DNA from 4 places in the Pseudomonas sp. S3_E10 genome. Region 3 is predicted to be linked to each of the others. Evidence: predicted binding sites of a transcription regulator. Region 3 holds the regulator's gene; each other region holds the start of a gene.
What was found. Region 3 encodes FliA, which starts transcription of late flagellar genes. Its sites were predicted from a motif close to CTAAAGTTTNNNNNNNNNNNGCCGNTAA; they were not measured.

Region 1 (5,135 bases), 190 kb from region 3:
GATGTAGTTGAGGATGAACATGATCACGAACAGTGGAAGCACATGGCGCTTCACTTTGCTCACGGCGCGCGCGAGGACGGGATCGCGGGTGGGTGCAACGGATGCATGGCTTGAACGAGTCACAATGGAAAACTCCCCCTGATTATTTTTATGCGGGTTTGTATGCGTTGTTGATAGACATCATACAAGTGCATTTCTGGGGTTCGCAATCCATGGCGGGGTGTTTTTGTGTTTATAAGGTGACCAGGGGGCTGCTTGGTTTAGTTATTAGTCCGTATTTATTGGGGTTTTGTGAGCGCTTGCGTTGAATTCCTCTGTTTGAAAATGCCCGCTCGATAGCGTCAGTTGTTAAACGCTACAGATTGGTTGTCATACAAGATGATGGTTTTCTCACGCGCTCAGCAATGTCCCTCCAGCAGGATGTTAAGCTCCGCCCAGCCCAACCTCGTGGACCTCCCGCAATGCCCATTGAAAGCCCAGCGCCCCTGCGTAGACGCTCTAACAACCTGGCCCAAGGCGTGGTCGATGCCCTGACCCAGCGCATCCAGCTCGGGCAATTGAAACCCGGTGAAAAACTGCCGTCCGAATCCACCATCGTGCGTGAGCACGGCGTCAGCCGTACGGTGGTGCGCGAGGCGCTTTCCAAGTTGCAGGCCTCGGGGCTGGTGGAGACGCGGCATGGCATCGGCACCTTCGTGCTGGAGCAAAACGCCCAGCAGGGCTTGCGCCTGCATGTGGATACGGTGGCCAGCGTGCGTAACATGCTGGAACTGCGCCTGGGCCTGGAAGTACAAGCGGTAGCGCTGGCCGCGCTGCGCAGAAGCGAGGTGCAACTGGCCGATATGCGCCAGGCGCTGGATGACTACCAGGCCTGCCTGGCCAACCACGACAGCTGTGTGGAAGAGGACAAGCGCTTTCACCAACTGATCGCCGAGGCCACCGGCAATACGTTCTTCAGCGAAATCATGTCGCACCTGGGCAATGCGATGATTCCCCGCACTCAGGTCAAGGGCGCCGAGCGCGGCGGCGCCGATTTTGCCAAGCTCGGGCAATTGGCGAACCTTGAGCATGAGGCGATTTTTAATGCGATCAAACGCCAGGACCCGGACGCGGCGCGGGCCGCCATGGTGCTGCACCTGACCAACAGCCGGGATCGGTTTTCCGGCGAATGACAAGGACTCAAGGTTGAACGAACAGACATTGTCCCAGCGCCTGGAGCGCGTGGCGGCGCATATACCGCACGGCGCACGCCTGGCCGATATCGGCTCGGACCACGCCTACCTGCCGGTGGCATTGTTGCGCCGTGGCGTGATCGAGGCGGCCGTGGCGGGGGAGGTGGCCGCCACGCCTTTTCAAGCGGCCAAGCGTACCGTGTGTGACAACGGCCTGGAGCAGCGCATCCGCGTGCGCTTGGCCGATGGTTTGTCGGCCATCGAACCCGACGACCGTATCACCGCCGTCAGCCTGTGCGGCATGGGCGGCGAAACGATCCGCGACATCCTCGAAGCCGGCAAGGCCCATTTGAGCGGTCATGAGCGGCTGGTCCTGCAACCCAACGGCGGCGAGCAACCGCTGCGCGTGTGGTTGATGCACAACGGCTACCGCATCGTCAGTGAAGAGTTGCTGCACGAAAACCGCTTCTACTACGAAATCATCGTCGCCGAGCGCTCGGAGCCGGTGGTGTACAGCGCTGAAGAATTGTACTTCGGCCCGCTGCACATGCAGGCGCGTACGCCGGTCTTCCTGGCCAAGTGGCAACGCGCGCTGCGCCTCAAGCACAAGACCCTGGCCGGCTTCGAACAGGCACGGCAGACGCTGCCCGAGGCTAAGCGCCAAGAGATAGCCCGGCAGATTCAGTGGATGATTCAATTGCTGGGTTGATCGCTGTTGTCGCCGGATCCGCATCCATGGCGCCGGATATGCTCCAATAACCGCCTCATTCGCTCACCCAGGACACCCGCCATGGCCGACGCCACCGACCAAGCCTTCTACGACCGCGCAGACGCACATATCGAACTGTCGAACGAGCAGCTCAAAACCTTCGAAGACCTCGGTCAGGTCAGCGCCTCAATGATGTTCGGCACCACCCGGTTCAATGCCTGGGCGTGTGCACGTAATTTTAAATCCGGCGCGCACATGGCCGAGGAGCGCGAGGCGATGCTGAAGTATTTCTGTGAGCAGTACCGGATGATGCTTGAAGACAATCTGGACGATCACATCAATAATTTTACTCAGTACATGCAAGTCAAATAGGGCGCCGGTACTGCGTCCACCAGCCATACGCCGTTGTCCGCCTGGAAGAACCGCATGCCTGCCTTTCTCATCGCGTGCGTATCAATGCTGAGCAGCACCGGTTGCCCATAGCGCTTGCCGACGGCCATCGCGGTCTCAGGGTTCTCTGTCAGGTGCACATGGTGCCGGCTGCCCGGAATCAGTCCTTGAATGTCGATGGAGGCCATGAAGCGGCTGGCGGTACCGTGGTAGAGCACGGCCGGCGGTTCCTTTTCGATGTGCTGCACCTGCACGTGTTCAGTGCTATGGCCTTGGGCGGCGCGGATGCGGTAGCCATCGTCGGAGAGTGTGAAGCGCTTTTTATCGTTGGTCTCAACGACATCGAGCAAGGCCTGGCGGTCAACGTTATGCCCGTGGCGGTTGGCTTTTGTGATCAGTTCGTCAATATCGGTCCAGCCGTCGCTGTCCAGTGCAATACTCAATGACTCCGGGGCATGGCGCAGTACGTAGCTGAGGAATCTGCTGATATCGTCGCGTTGTTTCTTATTCAAGAGGATTTCCTTTTCCGAGGTGAGCTTGATTGCCGTCAGACGCATTCAGCCCTTCAAGTTTGTTCGGTTCGCGGCCGATAGGATGCCTGTAATTGAAGATGTTTTGGAGCGCATCTCAGGTAGTCGTCTCCGCCGGTTACAACACCCTGGCCGACACTGAGTGCTTTTGCCCCATTTTCGTGCGCGCCACCGGCACCATAAGCACACCGAGCGCGCTGTTTCGGGGCTGCGTGCCGGCGGCTCGTATCTTGCTAGTGCCAAGCTAATCAATGACATGGCATTTTGCCGTTAGTCATTTCAAGGCTTGGCCCGCCGTTTATTCGCGTGGGTTGTTTTTGGGAGTGGTCGGACATGCACAGCTTGTTATCACCCGGTATCCGCCTGCTCGGACGTCTCGGTTTCGCACGTAAATTCCAGATTCTGTTTTTCCTGTTCATGCTGCCCCTGGCCGGTAGCCTGTGGATGATCGGGCAGGACTATCGTGAAAAATTAAGCGTGATTTCCAACGAACAGTCCGGCGTCCGCCAACTGTTGGCCCTGGACACACTGGACGGCCAATTGACCGCCCAGCGCAACCTGGCCGCGCGCTGGAAAGCAGCAGACATCCTGCACGCCCCGACGCCGGCGGCGAAGGCGGCGATGGACAAGGTCGATGCGAATTTCCCACTGATCCAGCAAAGCCTGCAAACCTTGGGCGATACCCTCAAAACCCAGAACGCCGGGGCCGATATCCTGGCGCGCTTCGACGCGTTGCAGGCCACGGTCAAGGGCATGGACTCCGCGTCCCTGCGCACCGTGGGCTGGTGGCCGGACGGCTACGACCGTTTCACCTCGGCCCTGAGCGCGATGCAAACCCTGCGTGAGCAGATCACCCTGGACGCCGGCCTGATCCTCGACCCCTGGCTGGAAACCTACATGCTGATGCAGATGGGCACGCAGCAGACGCCGGACCTGATCGAGCGCATCGGTCGCATGGCCAGTGTCGGTCAATCGTCCATCGCGTCCGGGCAATTCACCCTGCAAAGCCGTTTGCAGATGCGCGACCTGCGCAGCCGCATCGGCGACGCGCGCGACCAGTTGGACAAGGCTGCGACTGCGCTCAAAGCCAAGCAATTCGACGGCATGCAACCCTGGACCGCGCAGTACGACAACAGCCTGCAGCTGTTGGATAACGAACTCAAAGTGCTCGATGACGGCGTGTTCGGCGGCAGTATCAAGCTTGACACCACCAGCTTTGAGCGCAGTGTCGACACCACGCTCGCCTCGCTTGGCGCGCTGCGTGTGCAGTCGCTCACCTCGCTGGATGCGCGCTTGAGCTACTACCACAGCCACGCCAACCAACGCTTCATTCCCCTGGCGCTGACGTTCGGCCTGCTGGCCCTGGCGGCGCTGTACCTGTTCGTGTGCCTGCAAGCTTCCATCCGCCGCAGCGCCAGTGGCATCACCACCCTGGCCGAGTCCCTGCGCGACGGTAACCTGTGCGTGGAAGTGGCGGTGGAAGGGCGTGACGAACTGGCGGCTATCAGCACCGCACTGAACGTGGCGGTGATGCAGCTGCGCACCAGCCTGCTGGGGGTCAATCACGAAACCCAGCAACTGGGCTCAGCGGTGCTCACCCTCAATTCGCAATCGGGCAGCACCCTCACTGAAGTCGAAGACCAGCAACACCAGATCAGCCAGATTGCCGCTGCCGCCACGCAGTTGGCCGCCACCTCCATGGGCGTCGCCAGAAGCTGCGAGCAAGCCTCGGGCAGCGCCCAGCAGACCCGGCGCATTGCCGAAGACAGCAGCCGTGACAGCCAGCGCACCACCGCGAGCATCCAGCAGCTCAACCAACGCCTTACCGACACCGCCGATGCGTTGCAGCAGGTGAGCCAGCAGGGGCAGCAGATTCAATCGGTGGTCGACACCATTCGCGGCATTGCCGAACAGACCAACCTGCTGGCGCTCAACGCGGCCATCGAGGCGGCGCGTGCCGGTGAGCAGGGCAGGGGGTTTGCGGTGGTGGCCGATGAAGTGCGCAGCCTGTCGCAACGCACCCAGGCTTCCACGGCGCAGATCGCCGGCACCGTCGACAGCCTGCGCGCGACCGTCAGCCAGGCGGTCACCTTGATGGGCGCCGCGTGCGAGCAAGCACTCACCGATGCCGAGTCCGTCACCGGCCTGGGCGCGCGCTTGGGCGAGATTGCCGGCGCGGTGCAGAACGTCACCGACACCCTGGCGCAAATCGCCACGGCCGTGGAAGAACAAGCGGCGACGGCGGACGAAGTGAGCGGCAATATCCAGCAAGTCGATCAGGCCGCAGGGCGCTTATTGGACGGCGCCCGCGCAGTCAACCGCGCGGCCGACACC
Region 2 (5,135 bases), 2.3 Mb from region 3:
CACCCGTGTAGGCCCGCTGTCGGAACTGTCCGGCCAAGGTACGCACACCACCACCACCGCGCGGTTGTTCCACTTCCCCGGCGGCGGCGAACTGATCGACTCCCCGGGCATTCGTGAATTCGGCCTCGGCCACGTGAGCCGCAGCGATGTGGAAGCGGGCTTCATCGAGTTCAACGACCTGATTGGCACCTGTCGCTTCCGCGACTGCAAACACGACCGCGAGCCGGGTTGTGCGTTGCTCAAGGCCCTGGAAGACGGCCGCGTGCAGCAGCAGCGAATGAACAGTTATCGGTCGATTATTGCGAGCTTGCCGGAGAGCAGTTACTAAACCGCCGAAACAACAAGGCCGCGATTATCGCGGCCTTGTTGTATGTGAAGCCTAGGATCCCGTCCCAGGCACCGTAGGGTCTTTCACCCCACCATCATCAAACAGATTCAATTTCTGACGCAGCTCATGCGCCGGCAAGGGTTCTTGCCCTGGCGGGATGGCGTTCGGGTCGGCCGGTACTTCGCCGGGCGCGCCAGCACCAGGGGTCGGTTGTGGCGGTGGGGGCTGATCACCCTCAATCGCACGCTGGGCCTTTTTGGTCAGCACGACGATATCGATGCGCCGGTTGGCCGGGTTGAACGGATCCTTGTGATCAAACAGCTGCGAGGATGCAAAACCCACCACGCGCGCGACTTGCGGGTCCGGGTAGCTGCCGGCTACCAACGCGCGACGTGCGGCGTTGGCGCGGTTGGCCGATAGCTCCCAGTTGCCGAAGTCACCCTGGCCCGCATACGGCTTGGCGTCGGTGTGACCGCTGATGCTGATCTTGTTCGGCACCGTCTTGATGGTGTCGGCCATGGCCAGCAGGATGTCTTCGAAATACGGCTTCAAGCGTGCGCTGCCGGAGTCGAACATCGGCCGGTTGGCGGCGTCGGTGATCTGGATGCGCAAGCCTTCCGGAGTGATTTCGAACGAAATCTGATCCTTGAATTTCAGCAACTGCGGGTTTTCTTCGACCTTGTTCTGCAACTCTTGCAACAGCAACTCAAGGCGCTCTTGCTCGACCTGCTCGGCCATGGCCTCGACGGTATCGCGCTCGATCGGGATTTTTTCCTGGGGCGCCTCGGTTTTGACTTCGGGGTTGATGGTGCGCTCAGGCGCCAATTGCGGCGAGCCGCCCAGATCGATCACGAAAGGCGTGCCGCTTTCCGAAAAGCCAATCGGGTCTTTGAAGTAGCCGGCAATGGCGATTTTCTGTTCGGGCGTGGCCGTCGACATCAGCCACAGCACCAGGAAGAACGCCATCATCGCCGTCGCAAAGTCGGCGAAGGCGATTTTCCAGGCGCCACCATGGTGCCCCGCAGCGAAGCGCTTGACGCGCTTGATGATTATCGGCTGGTTGTTTTCCATGGCTTAGCGACCGCGAACCGCTTGTTCCAGCTCGGCGAAGCTTGGGCGATGCTTCGGGTACAGGACCTTGCGACCGAACTCCACCGCCAGCGACGGCGGCATGCCGGAAGCGGACGCCACCAGACTGGCCTTGATCGATTCGTAAAGGTTGATTTCTTCCTTGGCATCATGGGCCAGGGAGGTCGCCAGAGGGCCGAAGAAACCGTAGGCCGCGAGAATACCGAAGAAGGTCCCCACCAACGCCGCACCGACGTGCATGCCGATGGCCGCCTGGTCACCCTCACCCAGGGAGGCCATGGTCACCACAATACCGAGTACCGCCGCGACGATACCGAAACCGGGCATGCCGTCTGCGACGCCGGTCACGGCGTGGGACGGATGCTCCAGCTCCTCTTTAAGGCTGAACAATTCCATGTCGAACAAGCCTTCAAGCTCATGGGGAGCCATGTTGCCGGAGGACATGATGCGCAGGTAATCACAGATATAAGCGGTCATGCGCTCGTCTTTGAGCACGGCCGGATACTTGGCGAAAATCGGGCTGGCCGCGGCGTCCTCGATGTCAGCCTCGATGGCCATCATGCCTTCGCGGCGGCTCTTGTTGAGGATCTCGTACACCAGCCCCAGCACTTCCAGGTAGAAGGTGTGGGTAAAGCGCGAACCAAACATGGCCAATGACTTCTTGATCACGTGCATGGTCATGTAGCCGGGGTTGGCCTGCAGGAAAGCGCCCAGTGCCGCACCACCGATAATCATCACCTCGAAAGGCTGGATCAGTGCCGCAATTTTACCGTGGGACAGGACGTACCCGCCGAGCACGCTCGCGAAGACGACGATGATGCCGATAATTTTAGCCATAGGAGATGAGTACTTGCGCCGTCGGGTTCATGGACATATTTGGGGGAACTGAAAAACTCTTGTTCTACTTATCGGCAAAACTGCGCCAGACTATAGCCCGTTAAGGCGAAAAGCCAGTTCGGCCCGCTCCGGGCGTGTTGACCGCATGTGATGATCGCGCCCCAATCATGGCTAATAAAACGACAGTCCCATCTGTAAGACCTCTCTCTCTCGCCGCTTGGATCAAGTGCCTGGACGAAGTGCCGCTGCCTGTTCCCCAGGCCAGCCACGACCGGGTGTGCAAGGCGATCCGCGACAGCCGCAGTTCGTTGCGAGATATTGCCGAACTGATGCAAAACAGCCCAGCCCTTGTACTCAGCGTGATGCGCGAGGCAAACAGCCATACCCATGGCAGCCTGACGGAGCCGGCGGAAAATCTCGAAGTGGCGCTCAACCGCCTGGGCCTCAAGCGCGCCGAAGAACTGCTGGCGCGCCTGCCCTCGGTGCCGGCCCAAGAGATCCCCATTGCATTGCGTCAATTGTTGCTGGTGAGCCAGCATGCATCGCAACAAGCCAACGGTTTGTTCGGCAGCCGCCTGGCACGGTTGTGGCAAGACATTCACTGGGGCAGCCTGCTGTTTCTGTCGCCGCTGTGGCCGATGGCCGTTGCCCACCCCAAGCTTCTCGAAGAGTGGGAGCTGCGCGTGATTCACAAGGGCGAGTCGGCACGCAAGGTCGAGCAGCAATTGTTCGGCGTACGCCTGCTGGACCTGTGCCTGGCACTGACCGAAACCTGGCACCTGCCGATCTGGGTGTCCCAGGGTTATAACCTGCTGAAGAACGAGCAACGGTTGCTGGTCAAGGCGCTGCATATCGCCCGTGAAGATGACCCGTTGCGCCATCAGCAGTTGCTCGACGCCGAGCCCAACCTGCGCCGCTGGCTGAACCAGCCGGCCAATACCGTGCTGCTGGCCAACGGTTTGGCGATGTCCGCGCAAGAATCCTGGACCTGCCCGCACACACAGCGCTGGCAGTACCTTACAGCTCTGTATCTGCAACAACCGCTGGCTGAGGTGCAGCAACACTCGCATCAACAAGCCGTCACCAGCGCTCGCACCACGCTGATGCCCGACCTCTGGCACCCGGCGCTTTCGCTGATCTGGCCGTGGCATGTACAGAAGATCCATCGCGGCCTGCTGCCCGCGCCGCCGCCCACCGCCGAAGCCTTGGCGGTATGGCGCAACCGCTGCACCGAACTGCTGGTGGAGCCGAGCCGTTTTGCCAACGCCATGCATTTGACCACGTGCGCCAAAGAAGCCCTGGTGGCCAGTGGCATGCAACGGGTGTTGTTGTTCATGGCCGATCGCGCCTTGAGCACGCTGCGCGTACACCAAGCCGACGGCCTACCTAAAGACGCCGCCAACCTGAGCCTGGACGTGGTCAACAGCACACTGCTGCAGCGCCTGCTGGAAAAATCCGCCCAAGTGCGCCTCACACCGGACAATCATGCGCAGTTCTCGGCCTTGCTGCCGCCGATCCTGCGTCGCCTGTTCAACGGTGAGCACCTGTTGTTGCGTTCCATGAGCTGCAACGGTCGCGTGGTGATGGTGATGATCGCCGACCAGGGCGGTGGGCCGTTCTCGGAAACCACCGTGCAAGCCTTCGGCAAAACCGCGCAGTGCATCGAGAAAGCCCTGCACAGCTTTACCAACCGCAGCGTCTGATGCTTGCGCTACAATCGCCCTCCTTTATCGCCAACATTTGTGCCCAGGAGACCTCACATGCCTGACTTCTCTGGCTTGCCGCTGGTGATCGAACCCAGCGACCTGATCGGTCGCCTTGATACCGAACACCTGATTCTGGTGGACCTCACCAGTGCCGCCCGCTACGCCGAAGGGCATATCCCGGGGGCGCATTTCGTTGACCCCAAGCGCACCCAGTTGGGCCAGCCGCCGGCACCCGGCCTGCTGCCCCACAAAGCCGACCTGGAAAAACTCTTCGGTGAACTGGGCCACACCCCGGATGCCACCTACGTGGTCTATGACGACGAAGGCGGCGGCTGGGCCGGACGCTTCATCTGGATGCTCGACGTGATCGGTCACCCGAAATACCACTACCTCGACGGCGGCCTGCTGGCCTGGCTGGCCGCTGAGTACACCGTGTCGACCGACGTGCCGCCAGCGCGCGGCGGCCCGGTCAGCCTCACGCTGCACGATGGCCCCACCGCCACCCGCGAATACCTGCAAAGCCGCCTCGGCGCCGCCGACCTGGGCATCTGGGACGCACGCGGCCCGCTGGAATATTCCGGCGAGAAGGTGCTCGCGGCCAAAGGCGGGCACATCCCCGGCGCCGTGAACTTCGAATGGACCGCCGGCATGGATAAGGCGCGCAGCCTGCGCATCCGCCGCGACATGCCGCAGGTCCTTGAAGAGCTTGGGCTGACCCCCGACAAAGAAATCATCACCCATTGCCAGACTCACCACCGCTCTGGCTTCACCTACCTGGTGGCCAAGGCGCTCGGTTATCCGCGAGTCAAAGGTTATGCCGGTTCCTGGGGCGAATGGGGCAACCACCCCGACACCCCCGTTGAGATTAAGGTTTAAGGACAGTTATGAAAAAGCAGTTGTTTATCCTCAGCCAGTACTTGCTGCCGCACCATCTGCTGTCGCGCCTGGCCGGCTGCATTGCCGAGTGCCGCGTGCGCTGGTTCAAGAACGCCTTCACCACCTGGTTCGCCAAACGCTATCAAGTGGACATGTCCCAGGCACTGGTTGAAGACGTAACCGCCTACGAGCACTTCAACGCGTTCTTCACTCGCGCCCTCAAAGACGGCGCGCGCCCGCTGGACCAGGCCCCTGGCGCCGTACTCAGCCCCGCCGATGGCGCGGTCAGCCAGCTTGGC
Region 3 (5,135 bases):
GTGTCCACGCGCACGGTGGTTTCGGCTTCACTGGCGGGTTTGTCCGCAGGCGGCGCCGCGGCGGCGGCACGCGCTGGGGCCGCAGCCGGCGCCGCCGCTGGGGCAGGTGCCGGTTTGGCGGCTGGAGCGGCTGGAGCGGCTGGAGCGGCAGCTTTGGCGGGTGCAGCCGCTTTGGCGGCAACCGGTGCTGCCGTAGCGGCGGCAGGTGCAACCTCGCTGAACTTGCCCTTGCCGTGCAAATCGTCAAGCAGGGCTTCGAATTCGTTATCCGTGATCAGGCCATCAGCGGCAGGCTGCGCAGGGGCGGCAGGCGCAGCGGCGGTGGCGGCGACTGCCGGCAAGGCATCGGCCGCAAAGGTGCCTTTGCCGTGCAGTTGGTCGAGCAACGCTTCGAATTCGTCGTCGGTGATGTCGGTGCTGACCGGCCCGCCCGCTGCGGCAGGTGCAGGAGCGGCAGCGGCAGGCGCCACCGCATCAGCGGCGAACTGGCCTTTGCCATGCAGCTGGTCGAGCAGCGATTCGAATTCTGCGTCGGTAATGTCTTCGCTGGTCGGCGCCGCTGCCGGGGCTTCGGCGGCCGGTGCTTCGGCTTCGGCCTTGACGGCACTGAGGGAGTTGAGCAGTTGTTCGAACTCAGTGTCCGTGACATCCGCTTCAGGCTCCGCCACAGGCTCCGGCGCCGCTTCAACCACCGGCGCGCAAGTGTCCGCAGGCTCTGCATAGCGCGCCAGGGCCGCCAACAGTTCCGGCGTGGCCGCCGTGATCGGGGCACGTTCACGCACTTGGCTGAACATGCCGTTGACCGCATCCAGTGCTTCGAGAATCACGTCCATCAACTCCGAATCAACGTGACGCTCACCCTTGCGCAGGATGTCGAACACGTTCTCGGCGATGTGGCAGCACTCCACCAGCTCATGGAGCTGGAGGAAGCCGGCGCCCCCTTTTACAGTGTGAAAACCGCGAAAAATTGCATTGAGCAGGTTCGCATCATCCGGGCGGCTTTCCAGCTCGACCAGTTGCTCGGACAGTTGCTCTAAAATTTCGCCGGCCTCTACAAGGAAATCCTGAAGGATCTCTTCATCGGCGCCGAAGCTCATGTGGGTGCTCCTTAGAAGCCTAAACTGGATAACAGGTCATCTACGTCATCCTGACCTGACACAACGTCTTCACGTTTATCGGCATGAATCTGCGGACCTTCACCCTTGGCGAGATGTTTTTGTGGATCTTTTTCCGAGAGGATCGCTTCGCGGTCATGTTCAATGCCGGCAAAACGGTCAACCTGGCCTGCCATAAGCACCAATTTGAGCAAGTTGCTTTCCACTTCGGTGACCAACTGGGTCACACGCTTGATCACCTGACCGGTGAGGTCCTGGTAATCCTGGGCCAGCAAAATATCGTTGAGGTTGCTGGAAACCGTGCGGTTTTCCTGCTCGCTGCGCGACAAGAAGCCTTCAACCCGACGTGCCAGCTCACGAAACTCCTCAGCCCCGACTTCCCGGCGCATGAAGCGGCCCCAATCGGCGCTCAGGGCCTGGGCTTCAGTGGCCATGCCGTTGACCAGGGGCGTGGCGTTCTCCACCAGGTCCATGGTGCGGTTGGCCGCCGCCTCAGTCAGCCTGACCACATAGGACAGGCGTTCGGTGGCATCGGTGATCTGTGAGATTTCTTCGGCCTGGGGCATGTGCGGGTCAATCTGGAAATTGACAATCGCACTGTGCAGCTCGCGTGTGAGCTTGCCCACTTCCTGATACAGGCCGCGGTCACGGGTCTGGTTGAGCTCATGGATCAACTGCACCGCGTCGCCGAACTGGCCTTTTTCAAGGCTGTCGACCAACTGGTGAGCATGTTTTTTCAGGGTCGACTCAAAGTCTCCCTGTGACGTTTCGTTATGCTCCATAGCTCCCCCGCGATGGCATCAGCCGTGGATGCGTTCGAAGATTTTTTCGATCTTCTCTTTCAAGGCCAGTGCAGTGAATGGCTTGACCACGTAACCGTTAACACCCGCCTGGGCAGCTTCGATGATCTGCTCACGCTTGGCTTCGGCGGTGACCATCAGCACGGGAAGGCTGCGCAGCTTTTCGTCGGCCCGCACATGACGCAGCAAGTCGATACCGGTCATGCCCGGCATGTTCCAGTCGGTTACCAGAAAGTCGATGCTCCCGCTGTTGAGGATCGGAATCGCCGTAAGGCCATCATCCGCCTCGACCGTGTTTGTGAACCCAAGGTCACGCAACAGGTTTTTTATGATCCGCCGCATCGTTGAGAAGTCATCAACGATGAGGATTTTCATGTTCTTGTCCAATTCGACCTCCAAGCAGTCTTAAACGCGCCCAGCACCTGGACGCGTCATTTCAATCAACAGGCATTACACAAAAAGGACTGCCGGGGGCACCACGGGCCGAACCCGCGAAGATCCATCACCTTCGCGGTATCGCTTTGCAGTGTCCCCACACTGCCTGTCAGCGCGCTCGCCACTCTCCCAAACGCCCCCGCAAGCGAGCGGCGCACTGGCTGTGTAACTGGCTGACTCGCGATTCGCTGACCCCCAGGACCTCACCGATTTCCTTGAGGTTCAGCTCTTCGTCGTAGTACAGCGCCAATACCAGTCGCTCACGCTCAGGCAAATTGGCAATCGCGTCCGCCAACGCACCCTGAAAGCGTTCATCTTCCAGGTCTCGCGCCGGCTCCATATGAGTACTCGCGCCGTCCTCGTGCAGCCCTTCGTGTTCACCGTCCTGCAACAGGTCGTCGAAACTGAACAGGCGGCTGCCCAAGGTGTCGTTCAAAATCCCGTAATAATCGTCGAGACTCAATTGGAGTTCGGCCGCAACTTCGTGATCTTTAGCGTCGCGACCGGTTTTTGCTTCAATTGCGCGAATTGCGTCACTGACCATGCGCGTATTGCGGTGTACCGAACGAGGCGCCCAATCACCCTTGCGCACTTCATCGAGCATGGCGCCCCGGATACGGATACCCGCATACGTCTCGAAACTCGCGCCTTTGGTGGCATCGTATTTGGTTGACACTTCGAGCAGGCCAATCATGCCGGCCTGGATCAGGTCTTCGACCTGGACGCTGGCGGGCAGGCGTGCCAGCAGGTGATAGGCGATGCGCTTGACCAGCGGCGCATAACGCTCGATCAACTCGCCCTGACTGTCACGGGCGGACTTCTTGTAGGCGTTATAGCCGTTCGCTGTCATAGCACGGGTCCTGCGCTCGTCTGATGTACCAATCGCTCGACGAAAAACTCCAGATGCCCCCGTGGGTTGGCGGGCAACGGCCAAGTATCGACCTTTTGGGCAATAGCCTTGAACGCCAATGCGCATTTGGAACGAGGGAACGCTTCGTAGACCGCACGCTGCTTTTGCACAGCCTTGCGCACACACTCGTCGTAGGGAACTGCACCGACGTATTGTAAGGCGACATCGAGGAAGCGATCCGTGACCTTGGTCAACTTGGCGAACAGGTTGCGCCCTTCCTGCGGGCTCTGGGCCATGTTGGCCAGTACGCGGAAGCGGTTCATGCCGTAGTCACGGTTAAGTAATTTGATCAGGGCGTAGGCGTCGGTGATCGAGGTGGGTTCATCGCAGACCACCAGCAACACTTCCTGCGCCGCGCGCACGAAGCTGACCACGGATTCGCCGATCCCGGCGGCGGTGTCGATCACCAGCACGTCGAGGTTGTCGCCGATATCGCTGAATGCCTGGATAAGGCCGGCATGCTGCGCCGGGCTCAGGTGCACCATGCTCTGGGTGCCGGAGGCGGCCGGCACGATGCGGATCCCGCCAGGGCCTTGAAGCAGCACATCGCGCAGCTCACAGCGCCCCTCGATCACATCGGCAAGCGTGTGTTTGGGCGTCAACCCCAGCAGAACGTCGACGTTCGCCAGTCCCAGGTCAGCATCCAGCAGCATGACGCGACGGCCAAGTTCTGCCAGGGCCAGGGACAAATTCACTGACACGTTAGTTTTTCCGACGCCACCTTTGCCGCCGGTCACCGCGATCACCTGTACGGGATGCATGCTGCCCATTTTATTTCTTTACCTTGTCTTGCTTAGACGCAGGCTACATGGCTTGGCCGCGTGAATCGCTTGCAGACCATCGATGTAGATACTTTTCACGGTGTTCATCTGACTCAACCGACCCGTTTTGCCGGGTTGTGATAGAGATCGGCGAACATGTCGGCCATCGCTTCCTCGCTAGGCTCGTCTTGCATTTGTACGCTGACGGCGCGGCTGACCAACTGATGACGGCGCGGCAGATGCAGATCATCCGGGATCCGCGGCCCATCGGTCAGGTAAGCCACCGGCAGTTCGTGGCTGATAGCCAGGCTCAGCACTTCACCCAGGCTGGCGGTTTCATCCAGTTTAGTCAGGATGCAACCGGCCAGCCCGCAGCGTTTGTAGCTGTGATACGCAGCGGTAAGAACCTGTTTCTGGCTGGTGGTTGCAAGCACCAGGTAATTTTTTGACTTGATGCCACGCCCGGCCAGGCTTTCGAGCTGCATACGCAACGCCGGGTCGCTGGCTTGCAGGCCGGCGGTGTCGATCAGCACCACGCGCTTGCGCAGCAGCGGGTCGAGGGCATTGGCCAGGGATTGACCGGGGTCGACATGGGTAACCGGCACATTGAGGATGCGGCCCAGGGTCTTGAGCTGTTCCTGGGCGCCGATACGGTAGCTGTCCATGCTCACCAGCGCGATATTCTGGGCGCCGTACTTAAGCACATAACGGGCGGCAAGCTTGGCCAGCGTGGTGGTCTTGCCCATGCCGGCCGGGCCGACCATGGCGATCACTCCGCCCTCTTCCAAGGGTTCGATCTGTGGCGTGGTGATCATCCGCGCCAAGTGGGCCAGCAACATGCGCCAGGCCTGGCGAGGCTCTTCGATTTCGTGGGTCAGCGCCAACAGGTCGCGGGACAACGGGCCGGACAGGCCGATGCGTTGCAGGCGACGCCACAAGTTGGCCTGTTGCGGTTTGCTGCCTTGCAGTTGGGTCCAGGCCAGCGAGCCGAGCTGCACTTCGAGCAACTCGCGCAGGCCATTGAGTTCAAAGCGCATCGAGTCGAACGCGCGCTGGTCGACTGCGGCGGCCGGGGCGGGCGCGGCAGGACGCGGCGGTTCGATGAAAGTGGGCT
Region 4 (5,135 bases), 1.5 Mb from region 3:
TTCGGAAGCCTACAGCGGCTCGAAACCGCAGCCAGGGGAAATTACCCTGGCGCATCACGGGGTGTTGTTCCTGGATGAATTGCCAGAGTTCGATCGCAAAGTACTGGAGGTGCTGCGCGAGCCACTGGAGTCGGGACATATCGTGATTTCCCGCGCTCGCGACCGAGTGAGTTTCCCGGCGCGCTTCCAACTGGTGGCGGCCATGAACCCCTGCCCTTGCGGCTATATGGGCGAACCCAGTGGGCGCTGTCGCTGCACGCCGGAGCAAATCCAGCGGTATCGAAACAAGCTCTCCGGGCCGCTGTTGGATCGAATCGACCTGCACCTTACCGTGGCACGTGAAACAACCGCGTTGAATCCAACCCGGCAGGCCGGTGACACGACGGCTACAGCCTCGGCCCACGTGGCCGAAGCCAGGGACCGTCAGCAACGGCGCCAGGGCTGCGCCAATGCCTTCCTTGATCTACCGAGCCTGCGCGAGCACTGCCAATTGCTGAAAGCCGATGAAACCTGGCTGGAGGGTGCCTGCGAGCGGCTGACGTTGTCGCTGCGCGCAGCACATCGGCTACTCAAGGTGGCACGCACTCTGGCGGACTTGGATCAGGTGCAGGCGATCACCCGCGATCATCTCAAGGAGGCCTTGCAATACCGGCCCCCAGCAATCACTTGAGTCTGGCGTAGGCCCCCTCGCACATTTTGCACAGCGTAATCTCAGCGGAACCGATCCACTTCATGGCGCAGGCCCGCCGCCAACGTTTCCAACTCCTTAGCGGTAATCGCCAAATTCGACACCACTTCACGCTGCTCGCTATTGGCCAGCGCGATGCTCTGCAAGTTGCTGCTGAGCAAGGTCGCGGTGCTGCTTTGCTCCTGGGTCGCGGTGGTAATCGCTGCGAACTGCTGACCGGCCGAGCGGCTTTGCTCGTCGATACGTGCCAGGGCCGAGGCCACGTCGGCGTTGCGCGACAGGCCTTCCTGCATCAGCGCATTGCCGTGCTCCATGGTGCTGATGGCATTGCCGGTTTCCTTCTGGATGCTCTGGATCATCCCGGAAATCTCATCCGTGGCTTCGCGGGTACGCGACGCCAGGTTGCGCACCTCGTCGGCTACCACGGCAAAACCGCGACCCTGTTCACCGGCCCGTGCGGCTTCGATGGCGGCGTTGAGCGCCAGCAGGTTGGTCTGCTCGGCGATGGAGGTGATCACGCCGACGATTCCGCCGATCTCCTGGGAGCGTTGGCCCAAGGTGTTGATCACGGACGCGGTGCTGTTCAGGGCGGTGGCGATGTGTTCCAGGGACGACGACGCCTCTTGCATCGAGTTGCGACCGATACGGGTTTGTTGCGCGTTTTCCTGGGCCAGGCGCTCGGTGGCGCCCATATTGTCGGCGATATTCAGCGACGTGGCGCTGAACTCCTCAACCGCGCCGGCCATGCTGGTGATCTCGCCGGACTGCTGTTCCATGCCGTCATAAGCACCGCCAGACAAACCGGACAGCGCCTGGGCACGGCTATTGACCTCTTCGGCTGCCTTGCGGATATGGGAAACCATGGTCGACAGCGCTTCACCCATTTGGTTGAAACTGCGCGCCAGTTGGCCAATTTCGTCATGGCTGGACACGTTCAGGCGTGCACTCAAATCACCCGCGCCCAAGGCTTCGGCCTGGCGCACCAGGTCGCTCAGCGGCTGCAGCTTGCTGCGCAGCAGCCACACCGTGGCACCCACCGCCAGCAGCATCGCCAGCACGCTGCCGATCACCAGGCGAATCCCGACCGCCCAGGTAACCGCGCGGATTTCAGCTTTCGGCATGCTCGCAACCACGGCCCAAGGGCCACCGTCGAAGGGTACCGAAACGCTGTAGAAATCTTCGTTCTTGTCGCTCCAGAAGCGGCCTTTGCCAGGGGTCTTGGCCAGATCCAACATCACCGGCACCGCCTGATCCAACGCCTGTACACCCGCCGGCGGTACCAGCCAGCGCTTCTGCTCGTCGAGCAACGCCAGGGAGCCGGTCTGGCCGATGCGGAAGCGCTTGAGGTTTTCGAACTGCGCGGCCTGGGCGTCGGTGTAGTCAAACCCGATGAACAGCACGGCAATCACTTTGCCGCCGGCGTCGCGTACAGGGCTGTACTGGGTCATATAGGACCGATCGAACAACACTGCGCGCCCGATATAGGCCTGGCCACCGAGAACACGTTGGTAAGCCGGGCCTTGGCGATCAAGCACGGTACCGATCGCGCGGCTGCCGTCCTGCTTGGTCAGGGACGTGCTGACGCGGATAAAGTCGTCGCCGCTGCGCACGAACACCGTGGCCACGCCGCCGGACATTTGCTTGAACTCGTCTACTTCGGTGAAGTTGTTGTTGAGCACTTCGCTGCCCAGCAACAGGCTCGGCGTCTGCACCCCGGCCACGGTGACCGGGTGATCGGCCTGCACCGACAGCCCGGCGCTGAAGCGCTTCTCAAACAACCCCGTCAGGCGCTGGGTGCTTTCGCGCAACGTACTGTGGAAGGTATTGAGCTGGTCGGCGAGCAAACGCGCTTCGCTGGCCAGGTGCTCCTCGCGGGTATCGAGGTTGGCGGCATCGAGGGACCGCAGGGCGAAAACGGTACTGCCGCTGATGACGACAGCCAGAATCAAGGCTAATGCGAGGCCTAACTGGGAGGCGATCCGGGCGCGAGGTTGAGACATGACTGCTCCTGGCCGAGGCCAGGATCATCCTGATCTCATAGCGCTGCTCGGCAAATTATCTGGTGGGAAACGTTGGAGGACGATGGTGCCAACACACCTACTTCGGCGGCGCTCGGCAATACTTGAGCGAGTCGCAGGGGTATCACGCAAACGGTTGCGCGCCAGGCCTGCAACCCCCTCAATCGAGGCGCTCGACCGCCGGCAGGACCATGGCTTGCACTTCGCCCTGAAGGAAATCCGCCAGGCGCCGCAAGCGTTCACCACCGGGACGGGTTCTCGGCCACACCAGGTAGTAATTTTCCCCACTGGCCACCGCGGTCGGCCACGGCAGGCTCAAACGCCCCTGGGCCACGTCTTCGGCCACCATCAGCAGGTCGCCCATGGACACGCCGTAACCACGGGCGGCGGCGATCATGCCCAGCTCAAGCGTATCGAACACCTGCCCGCCCTTGAGCGAAACCTGGGACGACAACCCCATGCGCTCCAGCCAACTGCGCCAGTCGCGACGGTCTGGCGTGGGGTGCAGCAACTCGGCGCCGGCCAGGCGGTTTATATCCCAAGGCCCGTCGCTCAACAAGTTCGGCGCGCCAACCGGAATCAACAGCTCGGGGAACAGATAGCAGGCCTCCCAATCCGCTGGAAAATGCCCGTTGCTCAAGAGCACCGCGCAATCGAAAGGCTCCTGGTTGAAATCCACCTCATCCACGCTCATCCAGGCGCTGGTCAGTTGCACCTCATTGCCCGGCTGCAACGCCCGGAAGCGACTGAGCCGCGCCAACAACCAACGCATGGTCAGGGTCGACGGCGCCTTCATGCGCAAAATGTCGTCTTCGGCGTTCAGGGTGTGGCAGGCCCGTTCCAGTGCGGCAAACCCTTCGCGCACGCCGGGCAACAGCAGGCGCGCGGCTTCGGTGAGCTGCAAATTGCGGCCGCTGCGCTGAAACAGGCGGCAGGCGAAATGTTCTTCCAGGGTGCGGATATGCCGGCTCACCGCACTCTGGGTGATCGACAGCTCTTCAGCGGCGCGAGTAAAGGAATGGTGCCGGGAGGCCGCTTCAAATGCGCGCAAGGCATACAGAGGAGGAAGACGACGAGACATGTTGAAAGCTCCGACAGCGCAATGCCCGAACCCTACCAGAATCAATCAGGCATGAGTTTTAATCATGCGAACGATCGCTTTTATCCCTTTGTGCATTGGGCGCAGAGCGCCGAAAATCAACCCTCTCCCAACCCTCTGATTTGTTGAGCGTGATGATCATGCAGCATCCGGCACGTACCGAACTCTGGGCCATTCTGCGGCTGTCAGGGCCGCTGATTGCCTCGCAGTTGGCGCACATGTTGATGGTGCTGACAGACACCTTGATGATGGCGCGCCTGAGCCCGGAAGCCCTGGCTGGCGGCGGCCTGGGCGCGGCGAGTTATTCGTTCGTGTCGATCTTCTGCATCGGCGTGATTGCTGCCGTGGGGACGCTGGTCGCTATCCGTCACGGCGCCGGCGATATCGAAGGCGCCACCCGCCTGACCCAGGCCGGGCTCTGGCTTGCCTGGCTGATGGCCCTGGCGGCGGCCTTGCTGCTATGGAACCTCAAACCGGTGCTGCTGATGTTCGGCCAGACCGAAACCAACGTGCAGTCGGCGGGACAGTTCCTCACGGTGCTGCCGTTCGCCTTGCCCGGCTACCTGAGCTTCATGGCTTTGCGCGGCTTCACCAGTGCCATCGGCAAGGCCACCCCGGTGATGGTGATCAGCCTCGGCGGCACGGTGCTCAACTACCTGCTCAATCACGCGCTGATCGAAGGCATGTTCGGCCTGCCGAAACTCGGCTTGATGGGCATCGGCCTGGTCACCGCCATCGTCGCCAATGGCATGGCGCTGGCGCTGATGTGGTACATCCGCAGCAACCGCGCCTACGCTGCCTACCCGCTGAGCAACGGCCTGCTGCGCCTCAACACCCACTATCTGCGCGAATTGTGGCGCCTGGGCCTGCCGATTGGCGGCACCTACGCGGTGGAGGTCGGGTTGTTCGCCTTTGCCGCGCTGTGCATGGGTACCATGGGCAGTACGCAGTTGGCGGCGCATCAGATCGCCCTGCAAATTGTCTCGGTGGCGTTCATGGTTCCGGCCGGCATGTCCTACGCGGTGACCATGCGCATCGGCCAGCACTATGGGGCCGGGCAATTGCTGCAAGCGCGCATGGCGGGGCGAGTGGGGATCAGTTTTGGCGCGGCGGTGATGTTGGGATTTGCCGCCGTGCTGTGGCTGTTTTCCGACCCTTTGATCGGGCTCTTCCTCGACCATGACGACCCGGCGTTCCACGACGTGATCGTGCTGGCAGTCAGCCTGTTGGCCGTCGCGGCCTGGTTCGAGCTGTTCGATGGCGTGCAGACCATCGCCATGGGCTGCATCCGAGGGCTCAAGGATGCCAAGACCACCTTTCTGGTGGGCTT

Region 1: AB4N98_RS21525 (methyl-accepting chemotaxis protein) is a predicted target of FliA. The motif match lies at 2,837-2,864, and genes of this name have one in related genera.
Region 2: motA (flagellar motor stator protein MotA) is a predicted target of FliA. The motif match lies at 2,323-2,350, and genes of this name have one in related genera.
Region 4: AB4N98_RS13435 (methyl-accepting chemotaxis protein) is a predicted target of FliA. The motif match lies at 2,788-2,815, and genes of this name have one in related genera.

The regions. Positions count from the first base shown of each region.
Region 1 is NZ_CP162743.1:4,696,405-4,701,539, forward strand. Features, by position in the region: gene AB4N98_RS21500 (MFS transporter) at 1-123, opposite strand, end outside; gene AB4N98_RS21505 (FadR/GntR family transcriptional regulator) at 462-1,172, shown strand; gene AB4N98_RS21510 (tRNA (adenine(22)-N(1))-methyltransferase) at 1,186-1,881, shown strand; gene AB4N98_RS21515 (DUF3144 domain-containing protein) at 1,963-2,253, shown strand; gene AB4N98_RS21520 (RNA 2'-phosphotransferase) at 2,232-2,783, opposite strand; gene AB4N98_RS21525 (methyl-accepting chemotaxis protein) at 3,135-5,135, shown strand, end outside.
Region 2 is NZ_CP162743.1:2,177,698-2,182,832, forward strand. Features, by position in the region: gene rsgA (small ribosomal subunit biogenesis GTPase RsgA) at 1-328, shown strand, start outside; gene motB (flagellar motor protein MotB) at 380-1,399, opposite strand; gene motA (flagellar motor stator protein MotA) at 1,403-2,254, opposite strand; gene AB4N98_RS09880 (HDOD domain-containing protein) at 2,422-3,957, shown strand; gene AB4N98_RS09885 (rhodanese-like domain-containing protein) at 4,015-4,836, shown strand; gene asd (archaetidylserine decarboxylase) at 4,845-5,135, shown strand, end outside.
Region 3 is NZ_CP162743.1:4,507,165-4,512,299, reverse strand. Features, by position in the region: gene AB4N98_RS20740 (chemotaxis protein CheA) at 1-1,097, opposite strand, end outside; gene AB4N98_RS20735 (protein phosphatase CheZ) at 1,109-1,897, opposite strand; gene AB4N98_RS20730 (chemotaxis response regulator CheY) at 1,916-2,290, opposite strand; gene fliA (RNA polymerase sigma factor FliA) at 2,460-3,200, opposite strand; gene fleN (flagellar synthesis regulator FleN) at 3,197-4,030, opposite strand; gene flhF (flagellar biosynthesis protein FlhF) at 4,135-5,135, opposite strand, start outside.
Region 4 is NZ_CP162743.1:2,975,202-2,980,336, reverse strand. Features, by position in the region: partial or broken gene AB4N98_RS13440 (ATP-binding protein) at 17-670, shown strand; gene AB4N98_RS13435 (methyl-accepting chemotaxis protein) at 712-2,688, opposite strand; gene AB4N98_RS13430 (LysR substrate-binding domain-containing protein) at 2,867-3,787, opposite strand; gene AB4N98_RS13425 (NorM family multidrug efflux MATE transporter) at 3,940-5,135, shown strand, end outside.